3 regions of the Paenibacillus segetis genome follow, and region 1 is predicted to be linked to each of the others. Evidence: riboswitches for the same ligand, from Rfam matches in the RefSeq annotation. Region 1 holds a riboswitch; each other region holds the start of a gene.
What was found. A riboswitch is a leader RNA that binds a small molecule or an ion and turns the genes downstream of it on or off. The one in region 1 is predicted to bind cyclic di-AMP.
Positions count from the first base shown of each region.

Region 1 (5,828 bases):
GGCGTTTAATCATCATCCTTTTATAACCATAGACCATAAGACAGTGACACTTCGCTTGACATCATGGGAAGCTGGCGGGATTACGGCCGTAGACATTAAGGAAGCATATCAGTATAACGAGGCATTTGCAAAATACAGTGGTTAATGGATACGTCTGATAGCGCTTTCTGAGGCTGTTGACATGGCCATGCAGGGAGAATAGTAAGGCTATAGCTTAATTGGGCACAGAGTAGCCCTAGAGCGGCCCTGCGTTGTGTTTGTAATGCTAAAGATCTGTTGCTCTTTTTTTTCCTCTATAGTAAGGACAACGCCCGTCAGGAAATGGAACATATACCTGACGGGCGTTTGTGTATAGCATGTTATTTTTTCTCCGCAAGCCATAAAGCGACGTTGGCAATTTCTTCTTCTTTCAGTTTATCTTTGAACGAAGGCATATTGCCATTACCTTTAGTAATAATTCCGTAGAGTTGCTCGGCAGAGAGCTCAGCGCCAATCTTCTGTAGATTTGGTCCAACATTTCCTTGTAGTTGATCACCATGACAACTGATGCAATTGTTCGCGACAATGGTTTCTGCTTGTTCTGCACTTAACGTAACTTCCGGCATTTGAGGTTTATTTTCTTGTGCAACTTCTTCTTTGCCTGGTAAGGAGAACATTAATACAACGGCCAATCCGCACGCGACGATGAATAATCCGCTCATGATCCACTTTTGCATTCCGATCGTCCCTCCAAATGTAAACTATCCCTTTCATTATAACGGAACCTGTCATCGGATCAAGATATTTGTGTCAAAAAAAGCAATTTTTATTATATATAATATTCAAAATACCTGAAATAATGTGTTAATTATCATAGTCTATTGTGATTTTGGTTATTGAGAGTTTGGTTCGATCCCTTTATAAACCATACAATAAAATGGTTTGGATACTCCTCCAGGCGTCATTTTTTCGTATAGATCAGTAATTGTAAAGCCAGCCTTTTGGTAAGCTCGGATTGCCCGGGTATTCCAGGTCAATACCTCCAAATCTATCACATGTTTTGGTTTTCGACGCAGGGCTTCCTCTACAATAGTCAATACAAATGACTTACCCATTCCATGACCGCATAGATCAGGTCTCATCCCAATCCCAAGTCTTGTCACATCGGTAAGTGGGAAGTATTGAGCAAATCCAGAGAGAACACCATTCTCGTCCACTAGAGAAACGTACTGCTCGGCCCGTATAACGGGGTTACCGAACTCTACATCGAGCGCCTTCATTTGTTCCCAAGGGAGCCAACTGTAGACATCGTAAGGAGAGTCGTAGCGCCACGTGCTGATTGATGCTCCGTGATTATCTTCCATAGGGACTATCTTGAACTGGGGATTGGGTTTATCCATCTTTATGCCTCCTTGGACCGTAGGAATGCCGCGTTATGCGATCTCCAGCAGAATTGTTTTACCCTCACTGTAACGGGATTTTATGTCATTGTAAAGGTTCTTAGGTTTAAGATATTGTGGAAAGGGGTAATTTTCTATAGAAGAGTTAACCCAAAAAGTAGCTATTGATGATGAAGTGACGATTTCCATGTCGAAGCAGCGGTATTTTTACGAGCGTAATATAGGGGAATAGGTAGGCATCTGGAGCATTTTGCAGAAATATTTACTCTCATGCCGATTTACCTTTTATTTAAATTTAGAATGAAAAAAACCACAATCAATTCCGGAAAGAATCGATCATGGTATGAGATTTATACATCGTTATATTAAATATGAGGAGTTTCAGAAAAATCAGGATTCAGCCGCAAAGACCGAGTAGCTGTATTGGCTCAAAATTCGTTTAGCGCCAAGGTACCGTTGTTTATAGTAGCTGTTACTTAGACTGTCAGTGCGGATTCCTTTCGATGAAGAGGAGTGTGCAAACTTTCCATCACCAATGTAAATACCGACATGAGATACTCCATTTCCTAACGTGTTGAAGAAAACGAGATCTCCTTCTCTTAATTGACTCTTAGATACTGGCGTCCCTTGCTTGTATTGAGCCGCAGATGTACGAGCAAGACTTACGCCCATTTTCTTGAAGACGTATTGTGTGAACCCAGAACAATCAAATCCACTTGTAGTAATTCCACCAAACTTATAGGGTGTACCGTACACCGAGCTGACGACAGATACTAATGTGCTTTTGTCTGAGGTGTCAGCGGAAGCACTACCAGCTCCTACTCCCATTGTGAACAAAATGGCTAAGCTCGTTACCGCTGCTGTCAATGTCTTTCTCAAGATGTCAAATCCCTTCCAGTGCCTGCGAGGTTAGCTTAAGGATTCGGTTGAAGGTCCCCTATGATCACTCTGAAACGAGATCAATTCACCCATCATGGATCCCCCGTTTCCCCGGTGCCGGGAATTCGGCTGTTCAATATTGTGCACCTGAAAATAGACGTCGTTTTAAAAACATAGATTACAAATTTGTTACTATTTACTCTGGTTATTTTATCAAAGAGATAAAGGTTTTACAAGTTTGATCAGCCAAATGTATTATTTTACCTTAAAACTATCATCGACCTGTTTATGATTCCCGCTTTTGTGGTAATAATTCCTGAGCAGGAAAATAAAAAAACCCGCAGAAAGGATCTACGGGTTTTGCATACTTATAGTTGTTGTTTACTCTACATCATCGTGATCTTCAGTATCCGAAGTAACTTGTTCGAACTTATCTGTACTAAGAATACGTTTAGCCCCGACATAGCGTTTAACATAATAATCATCGCTAAGTTTGCTGATAACTACTCCCTTAGAAGAAGAAGCATGAGCAAATTTCCCGTCGCTAACCATAACGCCGACGTGTGAAACGCCTTTGCCATTGGTATTAAAGAATACCAAATCTCCTGGAATCAATTCATCCTTGGATACTGCAGTTCCCATCTTATATTGGGATCCCGATTGATGTGGTAGCTCGATACCGAGCTTGCCAAATACAAACATCGTGAATCCAGAGCAGTCAAATCCAGAAGTTGTGGTTCCACCGGATGCATACTTGCTACCAAGAGCTTTATCGACGGCGCTGTCTAGCTTAGAATCTGCGAAAGCGCTACCAGTTCCCAGTGTAAATAATAAGGCACAACCTACGGCTACTGCAGTTAACTTTTTCTTCAAAACAGGTCAAGCTCCTTCCAATGCCTACGAGGTTAGCTTAAGGATTCGGTTGAAGGTCCCCTATGATCCCTCTGAAGCGAGATCAATTCACCCAAAGTGGTTCCCCCGTTCCCCGTTAAGGGAATTCGGCTGAGATAATAACTTCCGAGATTACATATTCTACATCTAGATTTAAATTCCTGCTAAAGGTAACAAAAATAATTACAAAGTTGTTACTGCTGTTATTGTAACAGGGCTAGGTATCTTTTGGCAATGGTTAAATAACGAGAATTACAGACTGATATAGAAGACAAGACCTCCGTATATTAACGGAGGTCTTGTTATTAAAGGGAATATGAAGTTTGGTAGTGTTCGGATAAATTTAACTTTTTTGTGACTTCGTTTGCCAGAGATGATATTGAGAGGTTACTTGCCAAACTTTAAATATACTTTGGAATAAAGGGTGAGCCTGTTGCAAGATCAGAGCGAGCAAACCCGTCCAAATCCATGAAACGGCTCCAAATAACATAAACACAGCGAACGTAGAGATTCCTAGAATGAGCGTAATTCCAATTCCCGGCAGTAGATGCCTTATGCAGGTTAATAAGGAACTCCAGGTTCCCACCTTGAACAGATATCCGAATTGAGCGAATAGCAGACATTGACGGATGAGCCATCCATAACAGATCCAACCTAACACATATCCTCCTGTAGTCAGCAGGATAGGAAGGCTTCCTCCTGATTGCAGTAACCGGGGCCAGAGCACATATAGCTTGGGTGCAATCCAAAACGCTGGGCCCAGAATAAGAGCAAGCTCCAGAATATAAAAGAAAAAGAGGGGCTTCCAGAACTCTTTCATACCTCTAAAGAACGGTAATCCGGATTTCTGTGATTCCTGCGGAATGAGTCCGTATAAAATGCCTGCTTGGATCAGAGGGGTCAGTAGTAAGCGAATAGCCACCATTCCGATCAAAATCAAGCAATACACTCTAATGTCGTGATTTTGCTGCAACCCGATTTGTCCTTCTATGAGGAACAAAACCCGGCTTAAGTCGCTAAGTGAAGGATCAGGATATCTTTGCAGCACCGCTGTGACGACGGTATCGACCAGTCGGTACAAGAAGAACCCCCAGAGAAGTTGATAAAGAAACAGAATAATGACGGAGGGAAACTGCTTCTTTAGACGCTCCCATCCACTGCGAACATAGGTCATAACTTACCCTCCTAAAAGTCTTGCGTGCAATAACCTCGATGAAATACATCGGGCAAAACTTACTTCGTAAGTATCAGCTTAGTTTTGCGTGTAATAACCTCGATGAAATACGTCGAACAGAACTTATTTCGTAAGCATCACCACAGAAATGATCCGAGCACAGCCTCCAGTAGTTTGACGATCCCGAGGTTGGAGCGAGTACGAAGTGTTCCATCGACCTCAGCCTTTAAAAAATTGTTGATATGCTTGTTCTCTAGCACAAGCGAATAGTCAGGGTCGATCATAGCCCAAGCCAATGGTTCTTTATATTGCAGCTTCAACTCTACCTTGCTGTCTTCTCCACTCCATACTTTCCGAGTGGTATGTCCATCCTTAAAGGTAAATAATATTGGAATCTTAGGGGCTGTTGCCCCTATCTGGCTAATATCGACGATGGATTCGAACAGCGGGTCATTCCCCTGGCTGATCGAATTCACGGTGATGTTATCAATGGAGTAATCAGTCATCTTTCCGTCATAAACATATTGTTTGAAATATGGCTTCCAGCTACGTCCAGTAACTTGTTCCACGATTCTTTGGAAATCGGTCGTCGTTGGGTGCCTGAACCGATATTTATGGGCATAGGTAGTTAAAATTCTGCTCATGGTCTTGTTACCAACCTGACGTTCAATATCGAGTAGAACAAGCTTACCACGGTAATATACATTTTTTGCGTAATTGTCACTTGAACCATACTTCCAGGCTACCTGTGTCAATGATATTGGTGAAGAGATCATCGCGACCTGGAGTGGGAGATTAGGCTTGATGCCGAATTCTTGTTCCATTAATTTGTCTTCTAAGTAGGAGGTGAACCCTTCGTCCAACCAGGCCTCTTCAAATTCGTTGCTGGCAATCATTCCGTAGAAGAATTGATGACCAATTTCATGGATGACCGTTCGTTCAAGCTCATTGTTGCTAGGAGATTCGTTACCTGCTCCAAAAGCGGTGATGAGGGTCGGATACTCCATCCCACCTGCTCCGTTGCCTTCGATTGGAGGAACAACAATGGACAGAGTAGAGTAAGGATATTGGCCATACCATTTACTGAAATTGGATAATGCGACTTTGGCTGCGTAGAAATAACGTTCTTTCAAGTCCTTGTGAGTGGGATCTAAATATAACTTGATTCGGACACCAGGAACATCTGGAGAAGAAAAGGGCTCCTCTGCATAAACGAAATTAGGTGAAGCTGACCATGCAAAATCATGCACATCATCAGCATAATATTGAACCGTCTTTCGATCTCCTTGGATTACCGCTGCTTTGGTCGGAAATCCGGTGGCAGCAACGGTATAATTGTTAGGTACGTTGATCTTCACGTTGTAAATGCTGAAATCAGAATAAAATTCAGAATTTCCATGATACTGATGGAGGTTCCAACCTTCTGTGGTCACACCACGTGTTCCTACGGGTTCATAGACACTCAGCTTCGGGAACCACTGGCCTGCCATAACAAAATCTCCGGC
Region 1 is NZ_BMFT01000009.1:29,274-35,101, forward strand. Features, by position in the region: gene IEW05_RS25275 (4a-hydroxytetrahydrobiopterin dehydratase) at 1-145, shown strand, start outside; gene IEW05_RS25280 (c-type cytochrome) at 360-716, opposite strand; gene IEW05_RS25285 (GNAT family N-acetyltransferase) at 873-1,379, opposite strand; gene IEW05_RS25290 (C40 family peptidase) at 1,770-2,258, opposite strand; cyclic di-AMP (ydaO/yuaA leader) riboswitch at 2,263-2,399, opposite strand; gene IEW05_RS25295 (C40 family peptidase) at 2,640-3,131, opposite strand; cyclic di-AMP (ydaO/yuaA leader) riboswitch at 3,138-3,272, opposite strand; gene IEW05_RS25300 (hypothetical protein) at 3,493-4,323, opposite strand; gene IEW05_RS25305 (M1 family metallopeptidase) at 4,461-5,828, opposite strand, start outside.

Region 2 (5,828 bases), on a different contig from region 1:
GTTGCCGATTTATGGACCGTAAATTGTATAAATATGTAGAAACTGATTCTCTTGATAAAGAATTAATTGAGGAAATCCGGCGTGCATTTGCAGAGGTGGGCCTCAACCCAGATTACGATCTGGAGATTGATTTTCCAACCGACCTGCCTTATGATGTGTTTCGTCCTGACGGGGAATTTAGGGAGAAGCAAATATTACTTTTGGACCGTCAAGACAGGCTCCGGGAAATTTCTGAGGTGTCGGATATTGTCCGGTCGATCAGCGGACTTCATCGAGGGAAATTTCATTTGTACTTTCCGGATAATAAATTGATACCTATGTTAAATAAACTTCCCCAAGAAATCGCTGATTTGTTTCAAATATAGACATATATAGGAGGCGCAACAAGATGCTATTTGATACTCATACCCATTTGGATGCTATTCAGTTTGATGAAGACCGTGAGGAAACGATTACAAGGGCATTGGAGAACGGGGTTACTCGAATGATCAATATCGGTTTTAATCGAGAAACGATCCCTACAACAATGAAATTAGCAGAGGCTCATGAATTCATTTATGCGGCTGTGGGATGGCATCCACAGGATGCGATTACGATGCGTGAGGGCGATTTGGACTGGATCGCTGAATTATGCGCTCATGAGAAAGTAGTAGCTATTGGTGAAATAGGCTTGGATTATTATTGGGATACATCCCCTAAAGATGTTCAACATAAGGTATTTCGCGATCAAATCGGATTAGCTCGGAGTCTAGGGATGCCAATTTGCATCCATAACCGCGATGCTCATGAAGATGTGGTACGGATTTTACGTGAAGAGAAGGCTAGTGAGATCGGTGGAGTGATGCATTCATTCTCTGGAAGCTGGGAAATTGCCAAAATGTGTCTAGATATGGGATTTCATTTATCGTTTGGTGGCCCCATCACTTTTAAAAACGCTAAACAACCAAAAGAGGTTTTGGCACAGACACCGATGGACCGATTATTGATCGAAACAGATTCCCCATATTTGACACCACACCCATATCGAGGAAAAAGAAATGAGTCTGCACATGTACGCTTAGTTGCGGAAGCGGCGGCAGAGATTAAAGGCATGTCCTTTGAGGAAATCGCCGAAATAACCACCAAAAATGCACTGGAACGATTTGGGATTAGATGAATTCGGGAGTAAAAAGGACGAAAAAGGTAGCAATCGGGAAAGATTAATACATTTTAACCGTTTAAAGCTAGATTATTACAATTTTTTAACCATATTTTTAAAAAAACGTGCTTGATTCGTCCTTTACAACATGTATCGAAACAGGATAGAATCTTTTCAGTAATCGAAAATGATGCCATTTGGTAATCCTTGGATATCTTCGATCACATGGTTCCATGAACCAGTCTCGCTGAATCTCCTGCATGGGAGAACGGGGGAACCGATACGATATAGATTAGGTCAACTACCAATCTTACCGTAATTGATTTCTTCATAGGGTCTTTGGGGTGAATTCGAGGTCATTGCGCCATGAGCGAATGTACTGAGAAAGGGCGGCTCTCTGCGTCCGAATCCGACAGCTAACCTCGTAAGCGTCTAAGAGAGGCAACTCGTGCATCCTATTACATCACGATACTCGGAAGCCACGAAGGAGTTCCTCTGACTCTTTCTTTAGGCTTCTTTTATTTTGAATAAATGTAATAGGCACATCATACTCTTGTTAATCAGGAGGATGACATATGCCGACCGGACTGGGGCAGGATGCGAAATGCAGTAGTTCATGCATTTCGTAAAAATGAATAATAGTCACGTCAAATGTATCTTATATCGAATTAGACGGCGGGGCTATGAAGGAGGACGGAAGATATGGGCATTTTCCACAAAAAGGAAACCCATGAATCACGCTCATCCAGCATGTCTTACGCAATGCATTGGAAGCCTGAAAATTTACGCCTTGTTTCTGTAATTAGCTTGTTGGCAGTCGCTGTAGTTATCATCACCGTGATTGGATTGAATAGCCAAGATAAGAAGAGCATCAGCTTGGTCATCGATGGTCAGATCCAACCCTTAGAGACTCGTCAATCGCTAGTGAATGAAGTGTTGGATGAACACTCCATCGTATTGAAACCCGAGGACAAAGTTTCGCGTTCACTCGCTAGCACCCTTAAGGATGGAGACCGAATTGTCATTATACGTGCCATTCCTGTAAAGGTTATAGCGGATGGAACAACTAGAACCCATTTTACAACACAAAACAACGTAGAGGGCGCAATCAAGGAGCTTGGTGTATCCTTGGACCCAGCAGATAAAGTTACTCCTGCTCTAACTAGTGCACTTAAGTCTGATTTGGAGATTCGTATTGTCCGGGTCGACAAACATACGGTGCAACAGCAAGAGACTGTACCATTCACAATCGTTAAGACTGCTGATCCAGAATTGCTTAAAGGCAAGACGAAGGTGATTCAGCAGGGAAGCGAAGGACTGGTTACACACAACATAGAGAAAGTATATGAAGACGGAGTTTTCGTATCTAAGCATTGGTTAGGCAAAGAGGTCTCGAAGGCCGCTCAGCCGAAAGTAATTGCCGTAGGCACGAAGAAACCGACAGCCGTTCTGTCTGCCAGCATCACCCGGAAAGAGGGTGGGGTCGATATTAGTGGACTAACGTCTAAAGGTGGCGTCTCGTTTAAATATAAAAAGATGATCAAAAACGTCACGCTAACTGCCTACTCTGCTGAGGAGGATGGCATAGGTACGAAGACTGCTTCCGGTACCCGCGTACAAGAAGGGAGAACGATAGCCGTTGATAAGAACATTGTCCCTATGGGATGGTGGGTCTATATCGAAGGCGTTGGCTTCCGTCGTGCCGAGGATACTGGTGGTGCAATTAAAGGCAACAAGATTGACGTTTATTACGATAGCCTGAAGGCTGCCAACCAGTTTGGCCGTAAGAAGGGCCGTACAGTCTATGTCATTGGTCCTACCAAACCTGAGTTGAACTAGGCTAAGCTAGTTTTACTTTGCATGAGGAATCGGATAGTATTAGTTTAATAAATAGATGGGTTCAAGAAGAGGATTTATCCTCTTCTTTTTGTTGTGATAAGGAAGGAAGGAATGACATGATTAAAGAGGTCATTGTGGTGGAGGGCCGAGATGATACGGTTGCCGTGAAACGGGCGGTAGAAGCCGATACGATAGAAACAGGTGGTTCTGCGATTAATGAAATGACGCTACGGAAGATTGCTCTAGCACAGGAGCGGCGGGGGGTCATTATTTTTACAGATCCTGACCATGCCGGTGAGCGTATTCGCAAAATTGTGGCCAATCGGGTTCCAGGTTGTAAACATGCCTTCCTTCGGGAAGCTGACGCGACCAAGCGCGGTGATATCGGGGTGGAGAATGCATCGCCTGAGGTCATACGCGAGGCGTTAGACAATGTACGTAGCGAGGTTGCTGGGGAAGCCGGCTTAATCGATTGGGACGATCTGATTGCTGCAGGACTCATCGTCCATCCAGAAGCAGCAGCCCGGCGAAGAATTATGGGAGAACTACTTGGTATCGGATATTGCAACGGTAAACAATTTTATAAACGAATGACGGTGTTCAGAATTAGCCGTGAAGAATTCGTGGCCGCACTGGCACAATTGGAAGACAAAGGGGTATAACTTGTCATGAGTATAATGGAAGAAGTATCAACACCGCGCCGCACGAAGGAGATTATTTCGCGGCATGGGTTTAAGTTCAAAAAAAGCCTCGGTCAGAATTTTCTGATCGATCAGAATATTCTCAGTAAGATTGTGGCTGCAGCGGGGCTGGACAAGTCCAAGGGGGCACTAGAGATTGGTCCCGGTATTGGAGCGCTCACGGAGAAGCTTGCTCAGGAGGCGGGTAAAGTAGCGGCCGTAGAGATCGACCAACGCTTGATTCCTATTCTTCGGGAGGTTCTAGAGCCCTACCCGCAAATTAACGTCATTCATGGTGACGTATTGAAGCTGGATTTACGATCCTTATTTGAAACGGAGTTTGGTGACGTTAGTGGCGTTAGCGTTGTAGCTAATTTACCTTATTACGTGACGACTCCGATCCTGATGAAGCTATTGGAAGAGAAGCTTCCCCTTGAACATATCGTCGTGATGATCCAGAAGGAAGTAGCAGAGCGCATGGCAGCCTCTCCAGGAGGTAAGGAGTATGGTAGCCTCAGTATCGCCGTTCAGTATTATAGTGAGCCTGAATTGATCTGTAAGGTGCCACACACCGTCTTTATCCCGCAGCCGAATGTAGAGTCGGCAGTGATACGGCTAAGCGTGCGTCAAGAGCCACCAGTGCAGGTGGACGATGAAGGCTTCTTTTTCGAAGTGGTCCAGTCTTCTTTTACACAGAGACGTAAAACCATTGCAAACAATCTAAAGAGTCGTTTTTTCCCAGGTGAAGGCCGTGAGAAGCTAGAGCTTCTGCTGGCAGATGCGGAGATTGAACCTACACGGCGTGCAGAAACGCTAAGTTTGGAGGAGTTCGCCAGACTCAGTAATGTACTGCTTGGCGCTGGACTGAACTCTTAGTTGCTGTAACCAATCCCTCTGTTAGCCCATAGGATGGGGGTAGAGGTGATTGACTTGACGAATTTGGGAGACTTGGTCGTTCGCAAATCTTACGGAGGAGATGTAACCTTCCGAATCGAGAAGATTGAGCGGAGCGTGGCCATAATCAAGGGAACGGAATTTCGGTTGCTGGCTGACGCACCTTTGACTGATTTAATCAAAGTGGATCCGGATTCTCCGAATGAACGAGCGAATACAGCAAATATCAGAGCTACGAAATCATTGGAGTGGTTACACCGAGAACGAGTTGAGCAGGCGGAGCGTAATCGGGCCGTGTTAAATCATGAGTGGAATCCGCAGAGCAGTTCGCAACCTGAACCGTCATATTTTGAAGTGCCAGGAAAGGTGCTTCATCTAGATGGTGACGAGAGATACTTGAAGAAAAGTCTCGATCTGTATGAGAGACTGAGAGTGCCCGCGCATGGGTACTTTGTGAATGAGTCTGCGATGGCGGGAGCTCTACAACGTTTGCTACCTACTATACGTCCAGAGATTGTGGTATTGACGGGCCATGACGGTGTACTCAAGAACCGACCTAATGGCAACTTATACCATTTATCGAGCTATAAGAACTCCAGTCATTTCGTAGATGCTGTTGGGGTAGCGAGGGAATATGAGCGCAATTTTGATACCCTGACGATTGTTGCAGGGGCGTGTCAATCCCATTTCGAAGCGTTGCTACAAGCAGGAGCCAATTTTGCCAGTTCGCCAGGCAGAGTGCTTATTCATGCGCTTGATCCGGTCTACATTGCCGCGAAGGCATCGTTTACGCCCATCCGCGATACGATCCATATCAAGGATGTACTGAACAATACAATCAGTGGCACTCAGGGTGTGGGCGGTATTGAAACACGCGGCAGCTATCGCATTGGCCTGCCCAAACCTATGGATTTAGCGACATTGAAGGTAGTGCCTTCTATGTAGTGATGTCAAGCGAAGAACGTCCGAATTCCTCGGGCGTTTTTTTATTTTTAGCAAAAAATGAAGGCGATTTATACGTTCCAAAAAAAAATCGTTGACAACCGTTTTTTCTGGCTGATATAATTATCTGTTTCGAATTGACAAATGACTCACCTGCATGTATAATGAAATAAGAAAGTAGGTGGTCATAGGCAATGGCTAAAAATGCGCTGTCGGATATTAAGCATAGTCTCGACGCTCACGTAGGACAGAAAATTATGCTCCGGGCAAACGGAGGTCGCCGAAAGACCGTCGAACGCACTGGTGTATTGGAAGAGACTTATCCTTCTGTCTTT
Region 2 is NZ_BMFT01000007.1:59,820-65,647, reverse strand. Features, by position in the region: gene IEW05_RS24625 (HD domain-containing protein) at 1-365, shown strand, start outside; gene IEW05_RS24620 (TatD family hydrolase) at 389-1,156, shown strand; cyclic di-AMP (ydaO/yuaA leader) riboswitch at 1,374-1,584, shown strand; gene IEW05_RS24615 (resuscitation-promoting factor) at 1,841-2,977, shown strand; gene rnmV (ribonuclease M5) at 3,094-3,639, shown strand; gene rsmA (16S rRNA (adenine(1518)-N(6)/adenine(1519)-N(6))-dimethyltransferase RsmA) at 3,646-4,533, shown strand; gene yabG (sporulation peptidase YabG) at 4,588-5,496, shown strand; gene veg (biofilm formation stimulator Veg) at 5,688-5,828, shown strand, end outside.
Region 2: it holds a riboswitch for cyclic di-AMP, as region 1 does, so the genes downstream of both, IEW05_RS24615 (resuscitation-promoting factor) here and IEW05_RS25295 (C40 family peptidase) in region 1, are expected to answer to the same signal.

Region 3 (5,828 bases), on a different contig from region 1:
CAGCGGTTCCTCTCTTTTTTGTGTGAAGGGTACTTTGCGCTCTTTGCTTGGTGGGTTGAATAGATAGATCACATAAGCAACGACGGCAGGGAGGATGATGTAGAACACCCCTGCTGCCAAGTTGATGGATCCTCCCATAAACATAAGGCTCAATGCCATCAGAATGCTATCAAAGATAACATGCGAGAAGACCGCGGCGATGTAACCATAACGCAGAAAGATGAAACTGAATAACAGTCCGATAATACATAATTCAATTGGCCGTGTAATGACGGGGTAGATTGGGTATAAAGTGTGTCCTAAAGCCCAAATCATCGTCGTAATGAAACTAGCCAAGAATGTGCTGCGAACCATTTTCTTTACCATCGGGATCCCGAATAGGCGATACACAGCTTCTTCACCGATACCTGCAACCCATGCGAGTAGTGGGAACAGTAACGGATATAATAGGTTGTACGGTGATTGAGAAGCATCTGTAGTGGACCAGAAGTGGATCGTTTGATCCAGGATAATAAAGATAATCGACTGAACACCGAGTAGAATGAAAGCCCAAGCGTAACCGTTTGCCATGGAGGACAAAATGTGTCGCCCATAACCAGGCTCTTTAGCGCGAGCCCATAAATTATGGCCATTCTGCCGTAACAATCCATCACCGCCAACAAGAGAGAAATATACAGAGGCGGCCATGATCAATGATAATACTCCCTGTACCACAAAGCCGATGAGGAGGATTAATGGCTCTCCGCCCTCTTTTTGCAGGTATGGAAGCATATTGATCGCTCCGACCATGGTTAGAACAAAGTAACAGCTAGACAGAAATATTCCGCGCTTAAATGAGGAGTGCCTGCGAGCTTTGACGCTGAAAATAATAGCTAGAATACCTAACACGAAGGTTAGAAGTGCATATCCTCCAAATGTAAGCCAATAAGCAATTTGTGTCTGATCCTTCACGTAATTCAGATGAGCCTGGGGTGTATCAAAGTAAGATTCCATTGAGGATACTTGCCCGTATTCAAAACGGAAATCTAGGTAACCTTGGGATTGTCCTGATGTATAGCCCTTAAACTGATATCGGATGCCTACCTCATCTTCCTCTGAAACAAGATCTAACTTATTTCTGTCGAAACCAAATACCTTCAAGTACTTAGTAGCCAGTGCATCCTTTTCATTTAGCCCCAAATTCCCTTCACGTGCCAGTAGGGATTCGGTTGATTCAGATCCTATTAATAGCATCAAATCTTTAGTTGAATTTCCTGCCGAGCCAATCTTTTCAAAACCGACCACTTGCCCTGTTGTTAAATGAACGTCCACAGTCACTGCGGAGTGAACTGCATCTGGATTTTCAAAACGAACACGGAACATTTCAAGTGGAAATTTCTCGCCGTACGATTTCAAATACGATTCCATTAGTTTTTCTTTAGTTAAATAACCGTACATCTCAGAATGGGCCTCGTAGGTAACTAATGCTTTTTCCATATCACCAGAAATGCCTAAAGTTGATTCCATAAATTTTGCTGCGGAATTCTTGGCCTGATCTTTTGTGATGACATTCTTGGATTGCTCCACCTGAAGCGTATCTGACAAGATACTAGGAAGCACTTGCACATATACAAATATAATGAGGCCAATAGCGGCTAATATCCAAAGTGTCCTCGTTTTTAAATTGCGCCCGATTGGGTTAACAGCAGCTTTCATTGTAAAACCCCTTTGAATGAATTTTTGAAAATTTACAACATTTCGATCAATGTTCATCACAGTAAAGATAACACAGGCCGAATACAATCGCCAGAAGTGTGTACGAAATATTGAAAAACTGCAATAACATCGGTAAGGATTAGCAATGCTGGGATAAGGGATTACCCTGAACGTTGTTTCGGTACTTTTAAGCTTTTTTCAATGTTTTTCATGGAAATAAAGCTTTGTGAAGGGGGAAAATAAAGATTATAATCCATTTGGGAAAATGAAATGTAAATAAATGAAAATATGAATGGCCGAATTTCTGTGTGAAAACGGGGGAACCAGTCTTTAGGGGTGAATTTTATTTCAGCGCTTGGGTTATACATCCGGTGATGAAATAAATAGGGCAACTGTGCATGTCCGAATCCGTCAGCTAACCTCGTAGGCCTTTGCAGCAGGAGCCCAAACACCGAGAGGCATTGGATTTCCAGTGTCTTTTTTTCTTGTTCTTGTCTTACTACAGTGATGAGGTGAGCGTGTGATATCAAAATGGTTCAAGCTTTCCCCGCCGCGCGTGTTAGTGTTAGGATTTGCGGCGATTATTCTGACTGGAGCACTTTTATTGATGCTTCCTATTTCGCATACTAATGGGGGGACGTTACCTTTTGTAGATGCTCTTTTTACCTCAACCTCGGCGACCTGTGTAACTGGATTGATTGTTCGAGATACGGGGACTTATTTTTCTACATTCGGTCAAGTTGTAATTATGTTGTTGATTCAGGTCGGCGGCCTTGGTTTTATGACGATGGCAACCTTGTTCTCTTTGGCATTCAAGCGAAAAATATCGCTCAAGGACCGCTTGTTGCTTCAAGAGGCTATGAATCAAAACTCGATGGAAGGCATTGTACGTTTGATTCGTAAAGTATTGATGTATTCGTTAGTGATTGAATCATGTGCCGCGATATTGTATAGCATTCGTTGGGCTTTTGATATGCCACTGGGTCGAGCCATTTATTTTGGTATCTTTCATTCGGTCGCGATGTTTAATAATGCTGGATTTGATTTGTTTGGTGGATTTCGGAGTTTGACGATGTATGTTGGGGATCCCATCGTTAACTTCGTTACGATGTTCTTAATTGTAACGGGGGGCATCGGGTTTATCGTAATGTCAGACTTGATCGATTTCCGTAACCGCCGTAGATTATCTCTTCACTCTAAGGTGGTACTATCCATGACGTCCGCACTGATCATACTTGGAGCAATCGTAATTTTTATATTTGAATTCACGAACACGAAGACGCTGGGACCACTCAGTTGGGGTGAGAAGATATGGAGTGCTTTCTTCCAGTCCGTCACACCGCGTACAGCAGGTGCGAATACGGTGGACATTGGTGCATTAAGACAAGCGACACAGTTCTTTATGATTATCTTGATGTTCATCGGGGCATCACCTGGTTCTACAGGTGGTGGGGTTAAGACAACAACCTTTACAATTTTGATCGGCGCAGTCTTCTCGATGATTCGTGGCCGTTCCGATCTTGTAATATTCCGTTACCGTTTGGCACAGGAGCGTATTTTTAAAGCGGTGACGATTACCATGTTGTCGCTATTTCTCGTCATAGTCGTCGCCATGGTATTGTCTACGACGGAGGACGTTAGCTTCCTGAGCATTCTATTTGAGACCACATCGGCGTTTGGTACGGTAGGGCTGACGATGGGGATCACAGGGAAGTTAACCGTCATAGGGAAGATTATTATTAGTCTCACTATGTTTGCTGGACGTTTAGGGCCTTTAACATTAGCTTATGCACTTGGTCCTAAGAAGGGTAAGGAATTGTATCGCTATCCAGAAGGTAAAATGATAATAGGATAAGGAGTTTGGCAAAACACATGAAAAAACAGCAGTTTGTAGTCATCGGATTAGGGCGATTTGGTTCAAGTCTTGCATTGGAATTGATGGATCTTGGTTACGAGGTTCTCGGTATAGACCAAGACGAAGAGATCGTAAATGACTTGAGTAATCGGCTCACACATGCCGTTGTAGCGGATACTACGGAAGAAGAGGTACTTAGATCGCTAGGGGTTCGCAATTTTGATTGTGGTATTGTGGCCATGGGTAGTGACATCCAAAGGAGTATTCTAACCGCGATTCTGTTGAAGGATCTAGGGATCAAGACTGTAGTAGCTAAAGCCATTTCCGTCTTGCACGGCCGTGCGCTTGAAAGACTTGGTGTTGACCGCGTCATTTTTCCGGAACGAGACATGGGAATTCGAGTTGCTCATCAGCTCGTGACTCCGAATCTGCTGGATTTTATCGAATTATCCAAAGAATACAGTATTGTGGAAATGATTGTACCGCCTTGCCTGCATAACAAAAATGTTGGAGAACTGAATCCGCGTGCCCGTTTCGGGTGTAGCATCGTCGCGATTCATCGAGTAAACGATATGATCGTAGCCCCAACCGCCATGGATCAATTGTTTACAGGCGATATTATGGTCATTATTGGTTCTAATAAAAATGTTGAGGAATTCAAATCATTCATTAATGAAGAATAATGTGATCCTGTAGTTGGAGTGGGTTGAAGATGGAATCGGCAACAAGCCTAGCAATCTCGCATGATATTATGCTAGTAATACTTATTTTAACTATAGGGATGTTCTCAGGAAAATTAGCTTCCTGGCTGAAATTGCCGGACGTTGCGGTGTTTATTGCTATAGGTATGGTATTTGGTCCTGGTTTGAACTTGATCCATGAACCAAGCGGTTCTCTGATCAATCAAATGATTCTTACTGTCGGTTCAGTATTCATTTTGTTTGATGGAGGCCGGAATCTAAAGCTTAGTGGGTTGCGTAAAGTATGGATTACACTTTCGTTATTGAGTCTTCCGGGCGTATTGATCACTATGTTTATCGTGGGCACAGGTGTACATTATTTGTTTGGAGTTGATTGGAGCTTTTCCTTTCTGGCTGCTGCGGTCATTGCGTCTACTGATCCAGCTTCGATTATTCCCGTTTTTAAGCAGGTCAAAATTAAGGAAAGAGTACGTGAGACTGTGGAAAGTGAGTCGGCATTTAATGATGCTACAGGTTCTATTCTGACATTCTCTATGCTTGCTATAGTTATGGGAAGTGGCTCATTGAGTATTGGCTCGATGTCTTGGGACTTTGTAAAGACCGCTTTTGGTGGCATCTTAGTTGGGATTGTTGTCTCGGCCCTGTTTACTTATCTAAGTGGACATGTGCGTCGTGGAATTCTACAGGAATATGCAAGTATTGTTATGATCATATGCGGCCTTGCTGCATATTGGTTAGGAGATGTACTCCATGTTAGCGGGTTTATGGCTACATTTGTAGCTGGTATCATATGGGGTAATGCGGAGACGTTCAAATTATCGCTGAAGACCAAGGAAGTTGAAATAAACTCCTTCGCAGAGAATATAACTGTCATGATGCGCATGTTGATCTTCTTGTTACTCGGGAGCCAGGTTAACTTTGGAATTCTCGGAGATTATTTCTGGCAGAGTCTTGTGGCTGTATTGCTGTTAATGTTCGTAGCCCGCCCTATCACCGTATTGTTATGCGCCCTACCGGACAGAACGGTGAAATGGACCTGGCAGGAGCTACTCTTTATGTGCTGGGTTCGAGAGACTGGGGTTATTCCAGCTGCATTATCTGGAATGATTCTAGCTATGGGAGTTGCTCACGCGGAGATTATTTCTGCGGTGACATTCATGGCGATCGTACTTACGATCGTTATTCAGGCCAGCACAACCGGATGGGTTGCTCGTAAGCTTGGATTAGAAGTGAAGGAAACTAGTGGGTGACGGCAAAAAAGGTAATGTGCTTACATGATGTAGTCACAAGTATCGCTGGGAGAACGAGAATATGGAGTTTTATTCCTTTTTGAATGTCCGCTATTCTACGAGGTTCCCCCAGCGTAAGTTTTCAATGGTATTATTGACTCAAAACGACTCTAGCGATTGATCTTCAAGCGAATAATGATCACGAACCATTGTAACGAATCTCAGTGAGCTTATTTGCGGTTATTGAAGCCTATACAAGTTAAGTGCCCTGGGATCAATCTATTGATTTCCGAAATTTCTTCGATTGCATTTTATGGAAGTTACCTCCCCTTGAAGTGTCTCAAACAC
Region 3 is NZ_BMFT01000003.1:182,561-188,388, reverse strand. Features, by position in the region: gene IEW05_RS20100 (CPBP family intramembrane glutamic endopeptidase) at 1-1,695, opposite strand, end outside; cyclic di-AMP (ydaO/yuaA leader) riboswitch at 1,980-2,140, shown strand; gene IEW05_RS20095 (TrkH family potassium uptake protein) at 2,216-3,550, shown strand; gene IEW05_RS20090 (potassium channel family protein) at 3,568-4,233, shown strand; gene IEW05_RS20085 (cation:proton antiporter) at 4,263-5,501, shown strand.
Region 3: it holds a riboswitch for cyclic di-AMP, as region 1 does, so the genes downstream of both, IEW05_RS20095 (TrkH family potassium uptake protein) here and IEW05_RS25295 (C40 family peptidase) in region 1, are expected to answer to the same signal.